2 regions of the Arthrobacter sp. B1I2 genome follow, and region 2 is predicted to be linked to the other one. Evidence: predicted binding sites of a transcription regulator. Region 2 holds the regulator's gene; the other holds the start of a gene.
What was found. Region 2 encodes LexA, which represses DNA repair genes until DNA is damaged. Its sites were predicted from a motif close to TCGAACANNTGTTCGA; they were not measured.

Region 1: a site for LexA is predicted at 5,322-5,337, ahead of QFZ57_RS05415 (shikimate dehydrogenase). Genes of this name have one in related genera too.

The regions. Positions count from the first base shown of each region.
Region 1 covers NZ_JAUSYC010000001.1:1,152,195-1,162,205, reverse strand. The annotation lists gene QFZ57_RS05435 (lyase family protein) at 1-1,005, opposite strand, end outside; gene pcaG (protocatechuate 3,4-dioxygenase subunit alpha) at 1,002-1,559, opposite strand; gene pcaH (protocatechuate 3,4-dioxygenase subunit beta) at 1,565-2,437, opposite strand; gene QFZ57_RS05420 (bifunctional sugar phosphate isomerase/epimerase/4-hydroxyphenylpyruvate dioxygenase family protein) at 2,491-4,353, opposite strand; gene QFZ57_RS05415 (shikimate dehydrogenase) at 4,353-5,234, opposite strand; gene QFZ57_RS05410 (IclR family transcriptional regulator) at 5,383-6,123, opposite strand; gene QFZ57_RS05405 (MFS transporter) at 6,470-7,789, shown strand; gene QFZ57_RS05400 (ATP-dependent DNA ligase) at 7,911-8,999, opposite strand; gene QFZ57_RS05395 (AEC family transporter) at 9,061-9,984, opposite strand.
Region 2 covers NZ_JAUSYC010000001.1:3,724,836-3,734,846, reverse strand. The annotation lists gene QFZ57_RS17390 (regulatory protein RecX) at 1-419, shown strand, start outside; gene miaB (tRNA (N6-isopentenyl adenosine(37)-C2)-methylthiotransferase MiaB) at 423-2,000, shown strand; gene miaA (tRNA (adenosine(37)-N6)-dimethylallyltransferase MiaA) at 2,003-2,899, shown strand; gene dapF (diaminopimelate epimerase) at 2,959-3,903, shown strand; gene QFZ57_RS17370 (class I SAM-dependent methyltransferase) at 3,875-4,498, opposite strand; gene hflX (GTPase HflX) at 4,936-6,516, shown strand; gene QFZ57_RS17360 (ATP-dependent DNA helicase) at 6,509-8,569, shown strand; gene lexA (transcriptional repressor LexA) at 8,612-9,349, opposite strand; gene QFZ57_RS17350 (LysM peptidoglycan-binding domain-containing protein) at 9,703-10,011, shown strand, end outside.

The sequences.
Region 1 (10,011 bases), 2.6 Mb from region 2:
ATTAAAGGTGGCCGCGGCCAGGTGCAGCTGGGCTGCCAGGCCGGGTGCCTGCAGCGCGGCGCTGCGGACCAGGATGGACAGGACAGGGTTCTGCTTCTGCGGCATGGCAGAGGAAACCCCGCGCCCGGCGGCGCGCGGCTCGGCAAGCTCGGCCACCTCGGGCCGGCTCAGGAACAGGACGTCCGCGGCGATCTTGCCGAACGCGTCCAGGACTGAAGCCAGCGCATGCCCAAGGGACGTAACGGCCAGGCGGTTGGTGTGCCACGGAGCCGCCGCGGGGGCCAGGCCCAGCTGGGCTGCCAGGGCATCGGCCAGGGTGAAGGGCGTGGCGGAGGAGCCGTCCGTCAGCACGGTTCCCGCGGCGAGTGTTCCCGCCGCCCCGCCGAACTGGACCGGGAATGCCAGGCCCTCAAGCTGCCGGCCTGCGGCGGCCACGCCGTGGAACCACTGCGCAGCCCGCAGCCCGAAGGTATACGGGAGGGAATGCTGTGTCAGGCTCCTGCCCACGCACAGCGTCTCCGCGTGCTGCCCCGCCAAGGCGGCGAGCGCCGTCGCGGTGCCCTTCAGGTCGGCCAGCACGGCGTGGACGGTGTTGCGGGCCATCAGCATCAGGGCCGTATCAAGCACGTCCTGGCTGGTCAGCGACGTATGAACGGCTTTTCCGGCACCGACACCGGCGGTATCCAGCGCCGCCACCTTCTTCCGGAGGTCGGCCAGCAACGGGATGACCGGGTTGCCGCCGCCCTGGGCACGCAACGCGACATCGGCCAGGTCGTAACGCCCCGCCTCGGCAGCGGAGGCGACGACGGCGGCGGACCCGGCAGGTGCCAGGCCCGCGCGTTCCAGCACGGCGGCCCAGCCGGACTCGACGGCGAGGATGGCCGCCAGCACTGCCCGGTCCCCCGTCAGCGCCGCCACCAACGGTGACGCTGATACGGGACTGAGCAGGCCGGCGTCGGCTTCTTCCGCGAAGGCGCGCAGATCTCCCGGGGCGGCGTGGGTCACTGGAAGTCCAGGAAAACCGTCTCGCCCTCACCCTGGAGGCGGATGTCCCAGGTGAGGCCGCCATCCGGGTCGCGGCGGGCGATCAGCGTTTTGCGGCGCTCCGGATCCAGCGAGCTGAGCAGGGGGTCGCTTGCCAGCGCCCCGGTGTCCTCCGGCAGGTAGATGCGGGTGAACAGGCGGTTGGTCAGGCCTCGGGCGAAGATGGCCACGGAGATGAAGGGTGCCGCACCTGGCTTGGTGGGGCCCGGGTTGACGGTGGTGAAGGTGAAGACGCCGGAGTTGCCGACGGCGCCGCGGCCCCACCCGGTGAAGGTGTAGCCGTCGCGGACCAGGGAGCCGGTGCGCTGGACAACCTTGCCCGCGGCGTCCGGCTGCCAGATTTCCAGGATGGCGTCCGGGATGGTGTGGCCGGCGCCGTCGTACACGGTGCCCTGCAGCCGGATGGAGCCGGGGAAGCCCGGAGGCAACAGCTCGTTGTCCTTTTCGAACGGGAGCGCGTAACCGTAGAACGGTCCGACGGTCTGGCCGGGGGTGGGTACCAGTTGGGTGCTCATCTTTCCTACTCCTCGTCAGCTTCTGCGCCCAGCGCCTCGTTTTCTGTCCAGGTCCGCTTGGGCCCGGTCAGGACGATGTCCCAGTTGTAGCCCAGGGCCCATTCGGGTTCGGTGAGGCTGTGGTCGTAGGTGGCCACCAGGCGGTCGCGGGCGTCCTGGTCCACGATGGTCTGGTAGATCGGGTCCAGCGGGAAGAGCTGGTCGCCCGGGAAGTACATCTGGGTGATGATGCGCTGGGTGAACTCGGTGCCGAACAGCGAGAAGTGGATGTGTGCCGGGCGCCACGCGTTCAGGTGGTTCTTCCACGGGTAGGCGCCGGGCTTGATGGTGGTGAACCGGTAGGAGCCGTCCGGGCCGGTGATGCAGCGGCCGATGCCCGTGAAGTTGGGGTCGATCGGGGCCGGGTGCTGGTCGCGCTTGTGGATGTAGCGGCCGGACGCGTTGGCCTGCCAGATCTCCACGAGCTGTCCGGCCACGGGACGGCCGTCGCCGTCCAGGACCTTGCCGGAGACGATGATCCGCTCACCCAGCGGCTCGCCGTTGTGCTGGATGGTCAGGTCCGATTCCAGGGCGTGCACGTCCTGGTGCCCGAAGGCCGGCGAGTACAGCTCGATGGTCTCAGGGTCGGCGTGGTGCAGGCTCTTGGTGGGGTGGCGCAGGATGCTGCTGCGGTAGGGCGGGTAGTCCAGGCGCGGCTGGGTTTCCTGCTGCCCGCCGTCTTTTAGCGCCCGCTGGTAGGCCTCGCCCATGGCGTTGATCTCTGCACTGAGGTCAGCCTGCGACTCGATGGCCTTGTCCAGGGGCTGGTGGGCAGCCTTCGGTTCGGCCGGGGGCACGAGTTCCTCCGACTCCAGCTCCGCGGTGATGTCTTCCGGCACGGCTGGCTCCTTTCTGATCTGTTTGGTGTCTTGCGTCTGGGGTCTGGGTTGGCTCAGCTGCGGTGGAGCGAGTCGTACTGGACCGCGTGGCGCACCGGGGCGTTGGGGGCGCCGTAGCCGTCATAGCCGTCGCGGCGTTCCACCATTTCGAAGAACACACTGCCCACGGTGGCTGTGTAGAAGTGCAGGAATTCGCCGTCCGCATCCCGGTCGAACAGCAGGTTGAGCTCCTGCAGGGTGGCCAGGAAGCCGGGCTCAAGGCCGAACCGGGCGTCCAGGTCTTCGTAGTAGTTGGCCGGGATCTGCAGGAATTCCAGGCCCCGGTCCCGGGCGGCCCGGGCGGTGGCCACGAGGTCGTCCACGGCGAAGGCGATATGTTCCTGGTAGGTTTTCTGGCCGCTGGCCTGCTGGATCGGAGCGAGGTTCAGAACCAGCCGCACTGCGCCGTCGGAGGTCTGCATGACCTGCGAGCGCACCAGGCCGCTGGGGCTGGGCACTTCCGCGAACGGCTGCGGTTCCAGGGCCATGGCGCTGGTATAGAACAGAACGGCTTCGTCGAAGTGCTGCCACGGCTGGGCAAGGTTGACGTGGTCGATGACCGCATTGGTTCCGGGGGAAGGAAGTTCCAGCCCTTCGCCAAACTCGTGCGTCCACGCCGCGGTGCCGTCCGGGCTGCCCTGGCAGAGGAAGATTTCGGTGGAGTCCGGCGCGGAAATGCCCTGGAACACTTCCTCGTCCGCCTGCACCTTGCGGGCCACCACGGGGGCCTTGAGCTGCTGGGCGCGGGCGGAGGCAATCACGGGGGAATCGACGTCGAACCCCAGCGCGGCGATGGCGGGCTCGGCATGCTGCGCGGCCTGTTCGTTGATGATCACCCGGGCCTGCCCCATGGTCCACAGCTGGACGTCCTTGGTGCGGTGCCGGCCCTCGAACGCGAAGCCGAGCTGGCCCAGGAGCTTCTCCAGCTGGGCGGTATCGTCCGCCTTGACCTCGGCAAAGTTGAAGCCGGCAGGTTCGTTCACCTTGGGCAGCGTGGCCAGTTCCATGGGATAACGACGGCGGTGCGCGGCGCCGTTGCCCGGCACGCTTTCAGTGCCTGCCAGCCAGTTGGCGCTCTGCTCCTCAAGCCAGATGAGCGAACGCATGGCATCCACGGCCGTGCGCTCAACATCGGACTGCCGGAAGACGTCATTGAAGACCTCCAGCGAGACGGGTCCGGTGTAGCCGGCACGGACCACGTGGCCCATGAACTTGGCCAGCGCAAACTGTCCCTCGCCCGGGAACACCCGGTAGTGCCGGCTCCAGGACAGCACATCCATGGTGAGCTTGGGGGCGTCCGCCACCTGCACGAAGAAGATCTTCCCGGGGTTGAACGCCTCAATGTGGGAGGTTTCCCAGTCCCGGGACAGGATATGGAAGGAGTCCAGGCAGGTTCCGAAATTGGGATGGTCCACCATGTCCACCAGCCGGTAGGCGTGCTCGTAGTCGTTGACGTACTTGCCCCAGGCCAGCGCTTCGTAGGCCACCTTGACGCCGTGGTCCCCGGCCAGGTTGGCCAGCTGTGCCAGCTGATCGGCCCGGAGGCCGTCGTCGTCAATGGTGGCGGTGGCAACGTTGGAGCAAACGAGGATGGTGTCCATGCCCAGGCGGGACATCAGCTTGAACTTCGCCTCCGCGCGCCGGAGGTTCGCCTTCAGCAGGTCCGGCGTGACGCCGTCGAAATCCCGGAACGGCTGGTAGAGGTCCAGGCCAAGGCCCAGGTCCGCGGCCATTTTCCGCACGTCCTCGGGGCTGAGCGGCGAGGTGACCAGGTCCTGTTCGAAGATTTCGATGCCGTCGAAGCCCGCAATGGCGCAGGCCCGCATCTTTTCCCTCAGGGTGCCGGACAGGCAGACGGTGGCGATTCCGGTGCGCATCAGGCGGCCACCTCTTCCGAGGCCACAAGCTCCAGGAAGTGGCTGCGCATGCGGTCCGGGTCAGCTTCGAGGCCGGTGAAGATGCGGAAGGCGTCGGCGGCCTGGCCAACGGCCATCCGGCCGCCGTCCAGGACCTGGCAGCCCTTGGCGCGGGCGCCGCGGACCAGTTCGGTGTCGATGGGGCGGTAGACGATGTCCGCCACCCAGTGCCGGGACTCCAGCAGGTCCAGGTCCAGCGGGAGGCCGGGGTGGGCGGCCATGCCCACCGGGGTGCAGTGCACCAGGCCGTCGGCCAGGCCCATCAGCTGCGGCAGCTCCGCCGTCGTGCCTGCCGTGATGGTGCTGTCCGGGAAAAAGCCCTGCAGCTCGGCGGCCCGCGCCGTGGCCCTGGCAGGGTCCATGTCCACCAGGTCCAGCGTCCGCACGCCGGCGGTCAGCAGGGCGTAGGCGACGGCAGATCCGGCACCGCCGGCACCGAGCTGCACCACACGGTCCAGCTTCGCGCCGGGAAGGCCGGCGGCGAAGGCGGCGGCAAAGCCGGAGAAGTCGGTGTTGTGGCCGATGAACCTGCCATCGCGGATGACCACTGTGTTGACGGCGCCGAGCCTGCGGGCGTCCGGGCTCACTTCGTCCAGGTGCTCCAGGACCACCTGCTTGCAGGGATGGGTGATGTTCAGGCCGTTGAAACCCAGCGTGCGGGCACTGTGCAGGATGCCGCCGACCGATGCCGCGGTCAGCCCCAGCTCGAGCAGGTCGATGGGCCGGTACAGGTAGCGCAGGCCCTGCACGTCGCCTTCCCGTTCGTGCATGGGCGGCGTGAGCGATGGCGCGACGCCGTCACCGACCAGTCCCACCAGGTAGGACTCAGTTCGATTGCTCATGCGTGCAGCTCCTTTGGTACGGCACCAGGCAGCCGCGAATCTGTGCTGCAGGGTGATAGGGATTACGGTACATCAATTGTTCACTTATCGCACTCTTGTTCTAGATACGAACACAAGGGCTTCATAAGGCGCAGTAAAAGCCCGGCTGCTAGCGCTGGGGAAGCCTGGCGGCGAGTTCCGCGGCGGCCTCCTGCAGCAGCGGAACGTGGGCCTTCAGCTCCTCCAGGCCCAGCCGGAACACCGGCACGGCAGTTGCCAGGGACGCGAACGCGTACCCCTGGCTGTTGAGCAGCGGGACGGCCACGGCACGCATGCCTGCCTCGTTTTCCTCATCCATGACGGCATAACCCTGGCGGCGCACCTGCTCGATCTCGGCCCGGAAGGCGTCGCGGTCCGTGATGGACTTCCCGGTGAGCGGCTCGAGCGGCAACTCCGCCAGGAGCCTTTCCCGCTCCCCCTCCTCGGTGAAAGCCACCAGGGCCTTTCCGACGGCGGTGGTGGACAGGGAGCCCAGGTGGCCAGGGTCGCTGGTCACCCGGAAGGTCTGCGGGCCATCCACCTTACTGACGGTCAAATGATGATGCCCGTCGCGGACGCTGAGGATGGTGGCTTCACCGGTTGCGGCAGTCACCCTGCGCAAAACGGGCATGGCCGTCCCCGCGAAGCCGTGATGGTTCGAGACCCGCTGGCCCAGCTGGAAGATGCGCAGGCCCAGGTGGTAGCGGCGGCCTTCAGGCTCGTAGTCGACAAAGCCGTCGCGGGTCAGCGAACCAAGCAGCCGGTAGGTGGTGCTGAACGGCAGTTCCGCCCGGCGCGATATCTCGGCGGCACTTGCCCCACGGGGCTCGTCACCGAGCAGGACCAGTAGGCCAAGCGCCTTGCCCACCATGTCGGTCCGGTCAGAGGCCTTCTTCCCGCCGGCGTTCGGCTCGCTACCCACGCCCGGCGACGGGCCCGAAGGGTCGGGCTGAACGTCTTCGTTCATTGTGGCTTGATTCACACTCATGCCTCGATGTTGCCACATTGTGAGAGCTATTTCTAGATGGTGATTATTTTCTTGACAGGTGACTGCCCTCACAGTCATAGTTTCTGTATCGCAAAAGTAGCTCCCACCATGTGGCTACAAATGCCGGGTCTTCTTCCGGACTCCAGCCGCATCCCCCGCCCGCACCAAGGCAACGGCGGCTGCGACCCCAGATCCATCCGCGACAATGTCGTCACATCAAAGGAACACCATGAGCCAGACACTTCCGTCCGCCGGGGCGGGTGCCCTCACCTCCGCCGGGACGCCCAAGAAGGCCGCCCTCGCCAGCTTCCTGGGGAGCGCGGTCGAATACTATGACTTCTTCATCTTCGGCTCCGCCGCCGCACTGATCTTCCCCAAAGTCTTCTTCCCGGACGCAGACACCAACGCCGCGATCATGTCCTTCGCGACTTTCGGCTTCGCCTACGTCGCCCGGCCCATCGGCGCCATCATCCTTGGCCACTTCGGCGACCGGGTGGGCCGCCGGAAGGTCCTGATGTTCACCCTGCTGCTCATGGGCGCCTCCACCTTCGTGATCGGCTGCCTGCCCGACTTCAAGACTGTCGGCTGGTGGGCTCCGGCGCTGCTGGTGCTGGCCCGCCTGTGCCAGGGCCTCTCAGCCGCGGGCGAGCAGGCCGGCGCCTCCTCCATGACCCTGGAGCACGCCCCGGACAACCGCCGCTCCTTCTTCACCTCCTGGACCCTCACCGGCACCCAGGGCGGCCAGATCCTCGCCGCCCTCGTCTTCATTCCAGTCCTGGCCCTGCCGGACGAGATCAAGTACGGCATCGGCTGGCGCATCCCGTTCTGGCTCAGCGCCGTCGTCGTGATTGTTGCCTTCTTTATCCGGCGCACCCTCCACGAGCCCCCGGCATTCGAGGAAGCCCGGAAGACCGCCCAGATCTCCAAACTCCCCGTCGCCGACCTTCTCAAGGGCCACTGGCGCGACGTCCTCCGCGTGATTGCCTGCGCCTTCATCGCCGCAGTATCCACCGTGTTCGGCACCCTCGCCATCAGCTACGCCAAGACCGTCGCCGGTGTTGACGGCACCACCACCTTGTGGCTCGTCGTCGGCGCCAACCTCGTGGCCCTGGGCACCCAGCCGCTGTTCGGCATGCTGTCCGACAAGATTGGCCGCAAGCCGGTCTTCATCTACGGCGCCGTAGCCAGCGCCATCCTCACACCGGTCTTCCTGCTCAGCCTGGAATCCGGCAGCGTGCCGCTGATGTTCCTGGCCGCCATCGGCTTCTTCTCCTTCGGTTACGCAGCCTCAAACGCCGTCTGGCCTTCCTTCTACGCCGAGATGTTCAGCACCAAGGTCCGCTTCTCCGGCCTGGCCATTGGCACACAGCTGGGCTTCCTGATGGCAGGGTTCGCGCCGGCCATCGTAGCGGCCATGGGCGGCATCAAGCCCGGCGGCTGGGTTCAGATCAGCATCTTCACGGCCGTGATCTGCGGCATCGCTGCCATCTCCGCTCTGACGGCCAAGGAGTCCTTCCGGACCCCCACCACACAGCTGGGCCTGAAGTAGGCGCCGAAAGCGTTCATTCCAGCCCGGTTTTGGAACCGGAAAGCCCGCCATTCCCCCAAATGGCGGGCTTTCCCCTGTTAAAACTGGGCTGATTTGGCACCCTTTGCCGCGGGGCAGGACCCTAGGCGCGGCCGGTCTCCAGCACCGATGCCAAATCGAAGTTGACCGGTTCTTCCAGCTGCTCATAGGTGCAGGACTCCGGGTCCCGGTCCGGCCGCCAGCGGTTGAACTGTGCGGTGTGGCGGAATCGGTCGCCCTCCATGTGGTCATAGCGGACCTCCACCACCAGGTCGGGCCGGAGCGGAACGAAGGACAGGTCCTTGCCGGCGCTCCACCTGCTGCCTTCCGCGTTCCGCGGTGTCCGTTCACCCTCTTCCTGCTTGGCCCAGGCCCACGGGTGGTTATCAAAGTCGGTGACCAGCGGCTGCAGTTGTTCAAACAATTCCCTGCGGCGCTTCATGGGGAAGGCGCCGATCACGCCCACGCTGGCCAGGCCGCCGTCGTCCTTGTAGAGGCCCAGCAGCAGGGAGCCGATGGCGTCCGGCCCGCTCTTGTGGAGACGGTAACCGGCCACCACGCAATCGGCGGTGCGCTCGTGCTTGACCTTGAACATGACCCGCTTGTCCGGCTCGTACCGCCCCTCCAGCCGCTTGGCCACGATGCCGTCCAGCCCGGCCCCCTCAAACTGCTCGAACCACTGGGCGGCGGTGTCCTTGTCCGTGGTTGCGGCCGTGAGGTGGACTGGTGCGCTGCTGGCCGCGAGCGCCTTCTCCAGCGCGGCCCGCCGTTCCGAAAAAGGTCTGCCGGTGTAGTCGTCGCCGCCCAGCGCCAGCAGGTCGAAGGCCACAAAGCTTGCCGGCGTTTGCTGGGCCAGCAGCTTCACCCGGCTGGCGGCGGGGTGGATGCGCTGCTGCAGCGCGTCGAAGTCGAGCCGGTCCCCGGAGGTTCCCACCAGGATGATCTCGCCGTCCACCACACACCGTGGCGGCAGGTTTTCCTTCAGAGCCGCCACCAGCTCTGGAAAGTAGCGCGTCATGGGCTTCTCGTTGCGGCTGCCGATCTCCAGGTCATCGCCGTCACGGAAGATGATGGACCGGAAGCCGTCCCACTTGGGCTCGTAACTGAGGCCGCCGCCTTCCGGGATGCCGCCGATGCCGCTGACGGCCTTGGCGAGCATGGGCGGGACGGGCGGCATCACGGGAAGTTCCATAGTGCCCATTCTTGCCCGGACGGCGCCCCGCGCGGTAGGGCGGCGCGCTGCGCTGGGGTGCTCAGGCGGCCAGCAGCCAGACCACGAGGACCAGTACAGGCGCCGCGGCGGCCGTGGAGAGCAGGATGGTTTCGCGCGCCACCGCCACGCCCCGCCCGTATTTGCTCGCAAACAGGAACACGTTCTGGGCTGAGGGAAGCGCCGCCATGAGCACCACGCCCAGGAGCATGTGGTGGTCCAGGTCAAAGAGGAAACGCCCGACGACGAACGCCACCGCCGGCATCACCGCGGACTTGAGTGCCGTGGCAGCGAGGATTTCGGCGGTGTGGCCGCCGCTGCGAAGCATCCTGGTTCCGCGCAGCGACATCCCGAATGCCAGCAGCACCACCGGGACGGCCGCGCCGCCCAGGAGCGTCAGCGGTGCCATGACGGGCGCCGGAAGCTGCACGCGGAACGCAGCCAGGACCACGCCCAGGAGCGAGGCGATGATCATGGGGTTGCGGAAGGGCTGCGTCAGCATGAGCCGGGGCGAGAACCGGCCGGCCTCGGAGAGGTCCAGCAGGGTCAGGACCAGCGGGGCGAACAGGAGCAGCTGCACCAGCAGCACCGGAGCCACGGGGGTGGCGTCCCCCAGGGCATAGAGCGTGATGGGGATGCCGATGTTATTGGCGTTGACGTAGGAGCCTGCCATCGCGCCGACCGCCGTCTCGGCGAGCGGCCTTCGAAACCAGATGCGGCTGGCGGCCACATAGAGGAGCGCGGTGACCGCCGCGGTGATCATGGCAAGCGGAACATACGCGGAGAAGACCACCGAGAGGTCTGATTTCAGCACCACGGTGAAGAGCAGCACGGGGTTGGTAATGAAGAAGGCGGTACGGGTCAGTGCCGAGATGGTGGCTTCATCGCCCAGCCCGCAGCGTGCCGCGATGTATCCCACGGCGATGACGACGCCGATCACCGCCAGTCCGATGAGCACACCGCCCACTTGGGGTACTTCCTTCCGGTTCCGCCG
Region 2 (10,011 bases):
ATATCCCGGAACAGGTCGCCGAAGCGGTGCTGGACAAGTTTCAGGAGGTCCGCCTGATCAATGACGCCGAGTTTGCGGACATGTGGGTCAGGAGCCGGTCCCAGTCCCGCAAGCTCGCCAAGGGGGCCCTCCGGCGCGAACTCGCGGAGAAGGGCATTGATCCGGAAACTGCGGCTGCTGCCCTGGGTCAACTGACCGACGCCGAGGAGGAAGCCGCGGCGCGCACGCTGGTGGAGCGCAAGCTTCGGCCCGGAACCGATATGTCCGATCAAGCGGAACGGGACAAAGCCGTCCGGCGGTTGGCCTCCATGCTGGCGAGGAAGGGCTACCAGCCATCCCAGGCGTTCCGGATTGTCAACGAAGTCCTGGATTCCCGGCAGGATCCCGACAGCGGCATGCTCCAAAGCCGTTACCCTTAACTGGTGAGTTTGACCATTCCTTCCCCCCGTTCCGGTGCTGCCGCGTCCGTTGAGCCAAATGCCCTTTCGCAAACCGGCGCCGTGCCGCAATCCGGTACCGCGCAGCCGCGTACTTACCAGGTCCGCACGTTCGGTTGCCAGATGAACGTGCACGACTCGGAGCGCATGGCCGGCATGCTTGAGGATGCGGGCTATGTTCCGGCGGATGGCGAACATGCCGATGTGGTGGTGTTCAATACCTGCGCTGTGCGGGAAAACGCCGACAACAAGCTCTACGGGAACCTCGGCATCCTTGCCCCCGTGAAGGCCGCCAACCCCGGCATGCAGATCGCCGTGGGCGGGTGCCTGGCCCAGAAGGACCGCGAAACCATCCTCAAGAAGGCACCATGGGTGGACGCAGTTTTCGGCACTCACAACGTCGGTGCCCTGCCAGCCCTCCTGGACCGCGCACGGCACAACAACGAGGCCCAGCTGGAGATCCTGGAGTCCCTGGACGTCTTCCCGTCCACCCTCCCCACAAAGCGCGACTCCGTCTACTCCGGCTGGGTGTCCATCTCTGTCGGCTGCAACAACACCTGCACGTTCTGCATCGTGCCGGCCCTCCGCGGCAAGGAGAAGGACCGCCGGCCAGGGGATATCCTCGCCGAAATCCAGGCGCTCGTGGACGATGGCGCCATCGAAGTGACCCTCCTCGGCCAGAACGTCAACTCCTACGGTGTCGAATTCGGGGACCGCCAGGCTTTCTCCAAACTCCTCCGCGCCTGCGGCGAAATCGAGGGGCTTGAACGCGTCCGCTTCACCAGCCCGCACCCTGCCGCCTTCACCGATGACGTCATCGATGCCATGGCAGAGACACCCAACGTGATGCCGCAGCTTCACATGCCGCTGCAGTCCGGTTCGGACCGCATCCTCCGGGCCATGAAGCGTTCGTACCGGTCCACGAAATTCCTGGGCATCCTGGACAAGGTCCGGGACAGGATCCCGCACGCCGCCATCTCCACCGACATCATTGTCGGGTTCCCTGGTGAAACCGAAGAGGATTTCCAGGCAACGCTGGACGTGGTGGAAGAGTCTCGCTTTGCCACCGCCTTCACGTTCCAGTATTCGAAGCGCCCGGGCACGCCCGCTGCCGAACTGCCGGAGCAGCTGCCAAAGGCCGTGGTCCAGGAACGCTTCGAACGCCTCACCGCCCTGCAGGACCGGATCGCCGCCGAGGAGAACCGGAAGCAGCTCGGCCGGAGGCTGGAGGTCATGGTCACCGCGCAGTCCGGTCGGAAGTCGGAGGAAACCCACCGCTTGTCCGGCCGCTCCCAGGACCAGCGGCTGGTGCACTTCTCGGTCCCGGACGGCGCTCCGGCCCCCAGGCCCGGGGACCTGGTCACCGTCACCATTACCGAGGCCGCGGCCTTCCACCTGGTGGCCGATCCCACGCTTGAGGACTACAGCCTGCGCCGGTCGCGGGCTGGGGACGCGTGGGACAGGTCCCGGGCCGACTCCTGCGGGGCGCCGGCCCCCCGTTCCGGCGCTGGACCGGCGGCTGTCTCCCTCGGCATGCCCTCGCTGCCGTTGCGCACCCGCTGAAGTTGGCAGCCCCGCCCGTCATCGCCGTCGTCGGCCCTACCGGCTCCGGCAAGTCCGACCTCGCCGTCAGCCTTGCCCTCGAACTGGATGGCGAGGTCATCAATGCTGACGCCATGCAGTTCTACCGCGGAATGGACATCGGCACCGCGAAAATCACGATGGCCGAGCGCAGGGGAGTGCCGCACCACCTCCTGGACATCCTGGACGTAACCCAGGAAGCCAGCGTGTCCGACTTCCAGCAACAGGCCCGCGACGTCATCGACGACATCCATGCCCGCGGCAGGCGCGCAATTCTCGCCGGCGGCTCCGGGCTGTACGTGCGGGCCGCCCTGGATGTCCTGGAGTTCCCGGGTACAGACCCCGCACTGCGTGCACGGCTCGAGGCGGACCATGCGCAACTTGGCACCCAGGCGCTCCTGGCCAGGCTGCAAGCAGTGGATCCGGTATCGGCGGGCAGGGTCTCGGACGCCCGCCGGATCATCCGGGCCCTCGAGGTCCAGGAACTCACCGGAAGGCCCTTCAGCTCCTTCATGCCCCGCCGCGAGTACTACCGGCCCGCCACCCAGGTGGGCCTCGGCGTGGACCGTGAGGTCCTCCGGGAGCGGCTGGCAGTACGGGTGCACCGGATGGTGGACGCCGGGCTGCTGGACGAGGTCCGGCTGCTCGACGCCCGGGGCCTGCGGCGCGGCAAAACGGCATCCCGCGCACTCGGCTATTCGCAGTTCCTGCGGGTCCTGGACGGCACATCAACCATTGAGGATGCCGCGGAGGAAACCATCGTGGCCACCCGGCAGTTTGCCCGCCGGCAACTGACCTGGTTCCGCGCCGACCCCCGCATCGCCTGGCTCGACTGGCACGATCCGGAGCTCGTCAGCAAGGCAACGGCACTGTGCATATAGGGCCGTGCCAACGGGCTGCGGTTTCAGCACCGGCAGCATCCGCCGCTACGCTTGGGACCATGAATGCTACCCCCGCAGAAACCACCGGGCCCGCCCTGCGCACACTGAGCGGAATCCGCTTTTCCAAGGGGCACGGCACCGGCAACGACTTTGTCCTGGTAGCCGATCCTGAGGGAACCCGAACCATTGGCGCCGACCAGGCCGCCGCACTCTGCGACCGGCACCGGGGGATCGGCGCTGATGGCCTGATCAGGGCTGTCCCGTCCCGTTTCCTGCCGGAAGGCCAGGAACTGCTCGCGGGGGCCCCGGACGCGGAATGGTTCATGGATTACCGCAACGCCGACGGCTCGCTGTCCGAAATGTGCGGCAACGGGGTGCGGGTTTTCGTCCACTTCCTCAGGACCGAGGGCCTCATTGACCTGCCCGACGGCGGATCGCTCACCATCGGCACCCGCGGCGGGGTGAAGACCGTGGTCCGGACCGGGGACGGCTATGCGGTGGACATGGGGCCCTGGGAGTTCATCTTCCCCGGGGAAGCCAGCGCCAAGGCCATGGATTCCCTGGTCACTGCCGACGGGCTGGAAGTTCCCCGGCCGGCTCTCTCCGTCAGCATGGGCAACCCGCACACCGTGGTGGCCCTCGCGGAACTCACCGAGCTCGCGGGCACCCGGCTCTTCACCGCGCCGAAGGTCGATCCCGTACCGGTGAACGGGACCAACGTGGAGTTCGTGGTTCCCGCGGAGCCGCTGGTCCATGACGGCGTCGGCTCAGTGACCATGCGGGTCCACGAGCGCGGGGTTGGGGAGACCCAATCCTGCGGAACGGGCGCGTGTGCCGCCGCCGTCGCAATCCGCCACTGGGCGGGCGCTGAAGCGCCTGATGCCTGGCGTGTCCACGTTCCCGGAGGAGTGGTGGGCGTGAAATTCTTTGCCGGCCCCGGCGGACACGAGCACGTGGAGCTCAGCGGCCCAGCCGTCATTGTGGCGAGCGGGACGCTTTCGTGACTTTCAGGATCCGGAAGGACTTTGACGTTGACTCGCGGGTCACCGTGAATGAGCTGTCCAGTTCGGTAGCCAACCAGCGCTGAAGGGAATCCGAGCCCAGGTTCTTCTGCACTACCAGCCATGCCGTACCGCCGTCTGCCAGGCGCGGAAGCCAGAGCTTGAGCAGGGCATGCAACTCGTCCTTGCCGATCCTGATGGGCGGGTTGGACCAGATGGTGTCGAAGCGAACGTCGGCGTCCACCGCCTCCGGCGTGCTGGCGACGACGTTGGACAGTCCCAGCGCGGCGGCGTTTTCGTTGGTCAGGGCAATACAGCGTTCGTTGACGTCCACCGCATAGACCTTTGACGCAGGCGCCAGCAGTGCCATGGTGAGTGCAATGGGCCCCCAGCCGCACCCGATGTCCAGTAGGTTCCCCTGGGGGTGCGGGGCAGGGACCTCGGCCAGGAGCACCGTAGTGCCCTTATCGATTCCGTCCGGGCTGAAGATGCCCGTGGACGTCTGGAGCCGGCGCGTTTCACCGGCCAATTCCACCGTGAGGGGTTTGCGGGTAAAGGGGCGGGCCGGGGAGGTACTGAAATAGTGTGCGGACTCCATAACTGGCCAGAGTAGTTCCCCTTGCAGCGTAATGGGAAACCGTGCCGGAGTGCCCTCTGCTAGGCTGGATGGCATGTTCCTGATCTTCGAGTAGCCGGCACGGGCCACGCCCGTCCCGCAGCCTGTCCTCCAGCGACAGCCCGTCCCGCAGCGACGCAGGTTTCCAGCCTTCCGCTTGTGCACCGGCCCAGACTTCCTGGTCTGTCCGGCCGCCGGACAATACTCGAAAGTCAGCCCCCTGCTGCATTTCCCGCCATTTTCCGGCCCTCTTTAGCCCTGCCGCCGTCCCGACGCGGCATCCCCGGCCCCGGCATCGCAGCCGGCGGACCCATAACCAGGAGAAATGCATGACCGCAGGCCGTAAGCCCAGCGCGAATACGTTCCAACTTCCAACCAATCAGCACTATTCTGGAATTGCCGAATCTTCAAAGGAGACCATGACCAGCCAGCCCAACACCGGTTCCGATCCAGCCGCCCAGGACATGAGTCCGCAGGAGATCCAGGCTGTTATCGACCGGATCCTCGCCAAGGACGTCCCGGCCAAGAATGTCAGCACGCCCGGCGGTGAAGGCAGCGGCAACGGAAAAGCGGTGCTCGGCAAGGCACAGGCCATTTCCCGCGTTGACGAAGAACACTCAACGTACGACGGCGACCAGCAGGACCTTGAGGAACGGCGCGCCCTGCGCCGCAGGGCAGGCCTGTCCACCGAACTCGAAGATGTCACCGAAGTCGAGTACCGCCAGCTGCGCCTGGAGCGCGTGGTCCTGGCCGGGCTTTGGTCCGAGGGAACGCTTGCCGACGCCGAAAACTCGCTGCGTGAGCTTGCAGCCCTCGCCGAGACTGCCGGTTCGGAGGTCCTGGACGGGCTGGTGCAGCGCCGGGACAAGCCGGACCCCGGAACCTTCCTGGGTTCAGGCAAGGCACTGGAGCTCAAGGACATTGTCATGTCGACGGGTGCGGACACCGTGGTGGTGGACGCCGAACTGGCACCTTCCCAGCGTCGTGGCCTTGAAGACATCGTCAAGGTCAAGGTCATCGACCGGACGGCCCTGATCCTGGACATCTTCGCCCAGCACGCCAAGAGCCGCGAAGGCAAAGCCCAGGTGGAGCTGGCGCAGCTGGAATACCTGCTTCCCCGCCTGCGCGGCTGGGGCGACTCCATGTCCCGCCAGGCCGGTGGCCAGGTCGGCGGCGCTGCCGCCGGCATGGGCTCCCGCGGCCCCGGTGAAACCAAGATCGAACTGGACCGGCGCCGGATCCGTACCCGCATGGCGAAGCTGCGGCGCGAAATCGCCGCAATGAAGCCGGCACGCGAGACCAAGCGGGCCAACCGCCGTCGTAATGAAGTGCCCTCCGTGGCGATTGCCGGGTACACCAACGCCGGCAAGTCCTCGCTGCTCAACCGGCTCACGGACGCCGGCGTCCTCGTGGAGAACGCACTGTTCGCCACGCTGGATCCCACCGTCCGCAAGGCCGAAACCGCGGACGGCCTGGGGTACACCCTGGCCGACACCGTTGGATTCGTCCGTTCGCTGCCCACCCAGTTGGTGGAAGCCTTCCGCTCCACCCTCGAGGAGGTAGCGGACTCGGACCTGATCCTGCACGTGGTGGACGCTTCGCACCCCGACCCCGAAGGACAGATCGCTGCGGTCCGGAAAGTCTTCAGCGAAGTTGACGCCCGCAAGGTGCCGGAGATCATCGTCTTGAACAAGGCCGACGCGGCCGACCCCTTCGTGGTGGAGCGGCTGAAGCAGCGCGAACCACGCCACGTGGTGGTCTCGGCCCGCACAGGGGAGGGCATTCCGGAACTGCTGAAGGCCATCAGCGAATCGATTCCCCGGCCCTCGGTCAAGATGGACCTGCTCATCCCGTATGACCGCGGAGACCTGATCAGCAAGCTCCATGAGTCAGACGCCGAAATCCTCAGCGTGGACCACGTCGAGGCAGGCACCAGGGCCGCGGTGAAGGTCAGGGAGGGCCTGGCGTCCGAGTTGCAGCCATTCGTCGTCAATGACTGACCCCGCCGCCGGGGAAGCCGCGCAGACGGCCGGCGAGCAGCTCGTTATCGAACTGCTCGACCGCGCCGTCGCCGGCATGGGCGGGCAAAGCCGCACCGGACAACACGAAATGGCCCTGCAGGTGGCCCGGGCCATCGAAACGGGCAACCATCTGCTGGTCCAGGCAGGCACCGGCACCGGCAAATCGCTGGCCTACCTGGTGCCGCTCATTGCCCATGCCCTGGAAAGCAACAAGCCGGCTCTGGTATCCACGGCCACGCTGGCATTGCAAACCCAGATTGTTGGCAGGGACCTGCCCCGGCTCCTGAAGAACATCACCCCGGCCCTGGAACGGCCGGTCAAGGTTGCCCTGGTGAAGGGGCGGTCCAACTACGTGTGCCGCCACAAACTCGAAGGCGGCTTCCCCTCCGAGGAGCCTTCCGAAGGGCAGCTCTTCTCCTTGGGCGAGGACACCAGCGTTCCGCATTTTGCCGCGGCAGTGGGCGGACCCTCCTCCCAGCTGGGCAAGGAAGTGGTGCGGCTCCGCGAATGGGCGGAGAAGACAGCCACCGGCGACCGGGACGAGCTGCTGCCCGGCGTGACTGACCGTGCCTGGCGCCAGGTCTCAGTGACCTCCATGGAGTGCCTCGGCGCCCAAAAATGCCCCATGGCCGCCGAGTGTTTCAGCGAGCTGGCCCGGCAGGACGCAGCCGAGGCAGATGTCGTGGTGACCAACCACGCCATGCTCGCCGTCAGCGCCTTCGAGGGACTCGCCGTCCTGCCCGAGTACGACGTCGTCGTGGTGGACGAAGCGCACGAATTGCAGGACCGGGTCACTGGAGCCGTGTCCGGGCAGTTGTCCGTAGCCATGGTCCACGCGGCCGCTTCCGGCGCACGGAAACATACCGCCATCACCGTTGATTCCCTGAATGCCGCAGCGGCCAACCTCGAACTGGCCCTCGCAGGCGCACCGAACGGCCTGCTTCCCAACGGCCTGAACGACGAACAGCTGGACTGCGTGGACCAGTTGCGGGAGGCCTGCCGGGCTGCGCTGTCCGATTCCAAGGGGGACAGCACCACCCCGGCCGACGGCGGCCGGCAGCTGGCCCGGTCCCGCCTCATGCTCATCCTGGAACTGTGCGAGCGGCTGATCGCTGCGCGGGAAAACCGGGAAGTAATCTGGTTTTCCCGCGCCAGCACGTTCGATCCCGGCCAGGGATACTCGCAGCCTGATGAGAATGCGCCGGTCCTGATCAACATCGCGCCGTTGTCCGTAGCCGGGAGGCTGCGGGAAGGGCTCTTCGCCGGGCACACCGTCGTCCTGACGTCCGCGACCCTGGCCATCGGCTCGGCGTTTGAACCAGCGGCCGGCGGACTCGGCCTTATTGGCGACGGTGCGCCCAGCTGGACAGGCGTGGACGTGGGCTCGCCCTTCGACTATCCAAAACAGGGCATCCTCTATGTGGCCGGCCACCTGCCAAAGCCCGGCCGCGGCGTTTCCCCGGAAGCGCTGGAGGAACTGGAAGCGCTGATCAAAGCATCAGGCGGGGGAGCCCTGTGCCTGTTTTCATCGCGCCGGGCTGCCGAAGAGGCTGCGGACGCCCTCCGGCCCAAGCTGGACGTGACTGTGCTCTGCCAGGGCGAATCGACCATGGCAGCGCTGGTCAAGCAGTTCGCCGATGAACCGGACACCTGCCTCTTTGGGACTATGTCCCTGTGGCAGGGGGTTGACGTCCCAGGAGGCTCCTGCCGCCTGGTGGTGATTGACCGCATACCGTTCCCCAGGCCGGATGATCCGCTGATGACCGCGCGTTCGCGTGCCGTGGCGCAGGCCGGGGGAAACGGCTTCATGTCCGTCTCGGCCACGCACGCGGCAATCCGGCTGGCACAGGGCGCGGGCCGGCTGATCCGGTCCACCGGAGACAAGGGCGTAGTGGCCGTTCTGGATTCGCGGTTGGCAACAGAGCGGTATGCGGGCTTCCTGCGGGGAGCACTGCCCCCGTTCTGGGCCACCACGGACCGCAGCAAGGCGCTGGCCGCACTGACCAGGCTGGGCGCGGACGCCGCCAGATGATGCCAGCCCCAGATAAGTCCGGGGATGGCAGCGGAGAGCCGGCTACAGGGAACGCAGAACTGAGACCACTTTGCCCATGATGGTGGCGTGGTCGCCAAGGATGGGTTCGTACTGCGTGTTTTGGGGAAGCAGCCACGTGTGGCCGTCGCGCTGCCGGAAGGTCTTGACCGTGGCTTCGTCGTCCAGCAGTGCAGCAACGATGTCCCCGTTGGCGGCGTCCGCCTGGCGCCGCACCACCACCCAGTCGCCGTCGCAGATGGCTGCGTCCACCATGGAATCGCCCGCCACCCTGAGCATGAAAAGTTCGCCCTGGCCAACCAGTTGGCGGGGGAGCGGCATGACATCTTCGACGAGTTGCTCGGCCAGGATGGGCCCGCCGGCAGCAATCCGGCCGACCAGCGGAACCATGGCAGTATCAAGCGCGGTGGGCAGTTCTGCCACGGTGGCACCGCCGCCGGCGGCCTGCGGGGCGGGAGACGTGCCGGCCGCTTTGCCGGTACCGCCGTCCAGCGTCAGGGGCATGAGCACTTCCATGGCGCGTGGCCGCTTGGGGTCGCGGCGCAGGTAACCCAGCTTCTCCAGCTGGGAGAGCTGGTGGGTCACGCTGGACAGGCTCGCCAGGCCAACGGTATCGCCGATCTCACGCATGGAGGGCGGGTACCCGTTCTCATTAACTGAGCGCTGGATGGTTTCCAGGATTTTCTTCTGCCTGGGCGTCAGGCCCTTGGTGGTCCTCTTGGATTGCGGGGCGGTCCTGCCCCCGACGGCTGCTGCTGCCATATTCGCCAATGCCTTTCGCTTGCCGCCGGATCTTCCGCTTGGCACTGTTCGGCAGCGCCCCGGGAGGACTTCCACTGTCATTGTCAGACCCTGCTGTTCAACTTCAGTGGTGGTTGTTCTTTGGTTTCAAAGCTAGGCCAGCCTCATGGCTTTTTCAAACATTTGTTCTAGCGAGTCTCGACATTATTCGTTGATAGGTGCTAAAACTTAACAAGCAAAGTTCGAACATGTGTTCTAACCAGTGCATGCCCTATTCGAAGACGTAGCCGGAAGAAGGTCCCGGCGGTCAATAGCTGGGGCAGCTGGCTGGGCGGACACCCGGGCAGCACGGCAGGTCCAGGAGGGCTCAGTTCATGTCAGCTATATCGCTTCACCATGTTTCACTTTCGGAACGCTTTTCCCTGCAGCGGCGGAATCCTGTGGACCGCCGGACGCCAACAGCCGCAACCTTGCGGCTGACCCGCCGGGGACGGATCGTCCTGATCGGGGTACCGCTTGTACTCCTCGCTGTACTTCTGATGTCGCTGTCCGGACTCTTCAACTCGCCGGCCAAGGCCTCCGATTCCGCTGCCGGTCTTGCAGTGACGCCCACGGTCACTGTGACGGTGCAGGCCGGACAGTCGCTGTGGGCCATCGCAGGTGCGGTTGCTCCGGACCGTGAT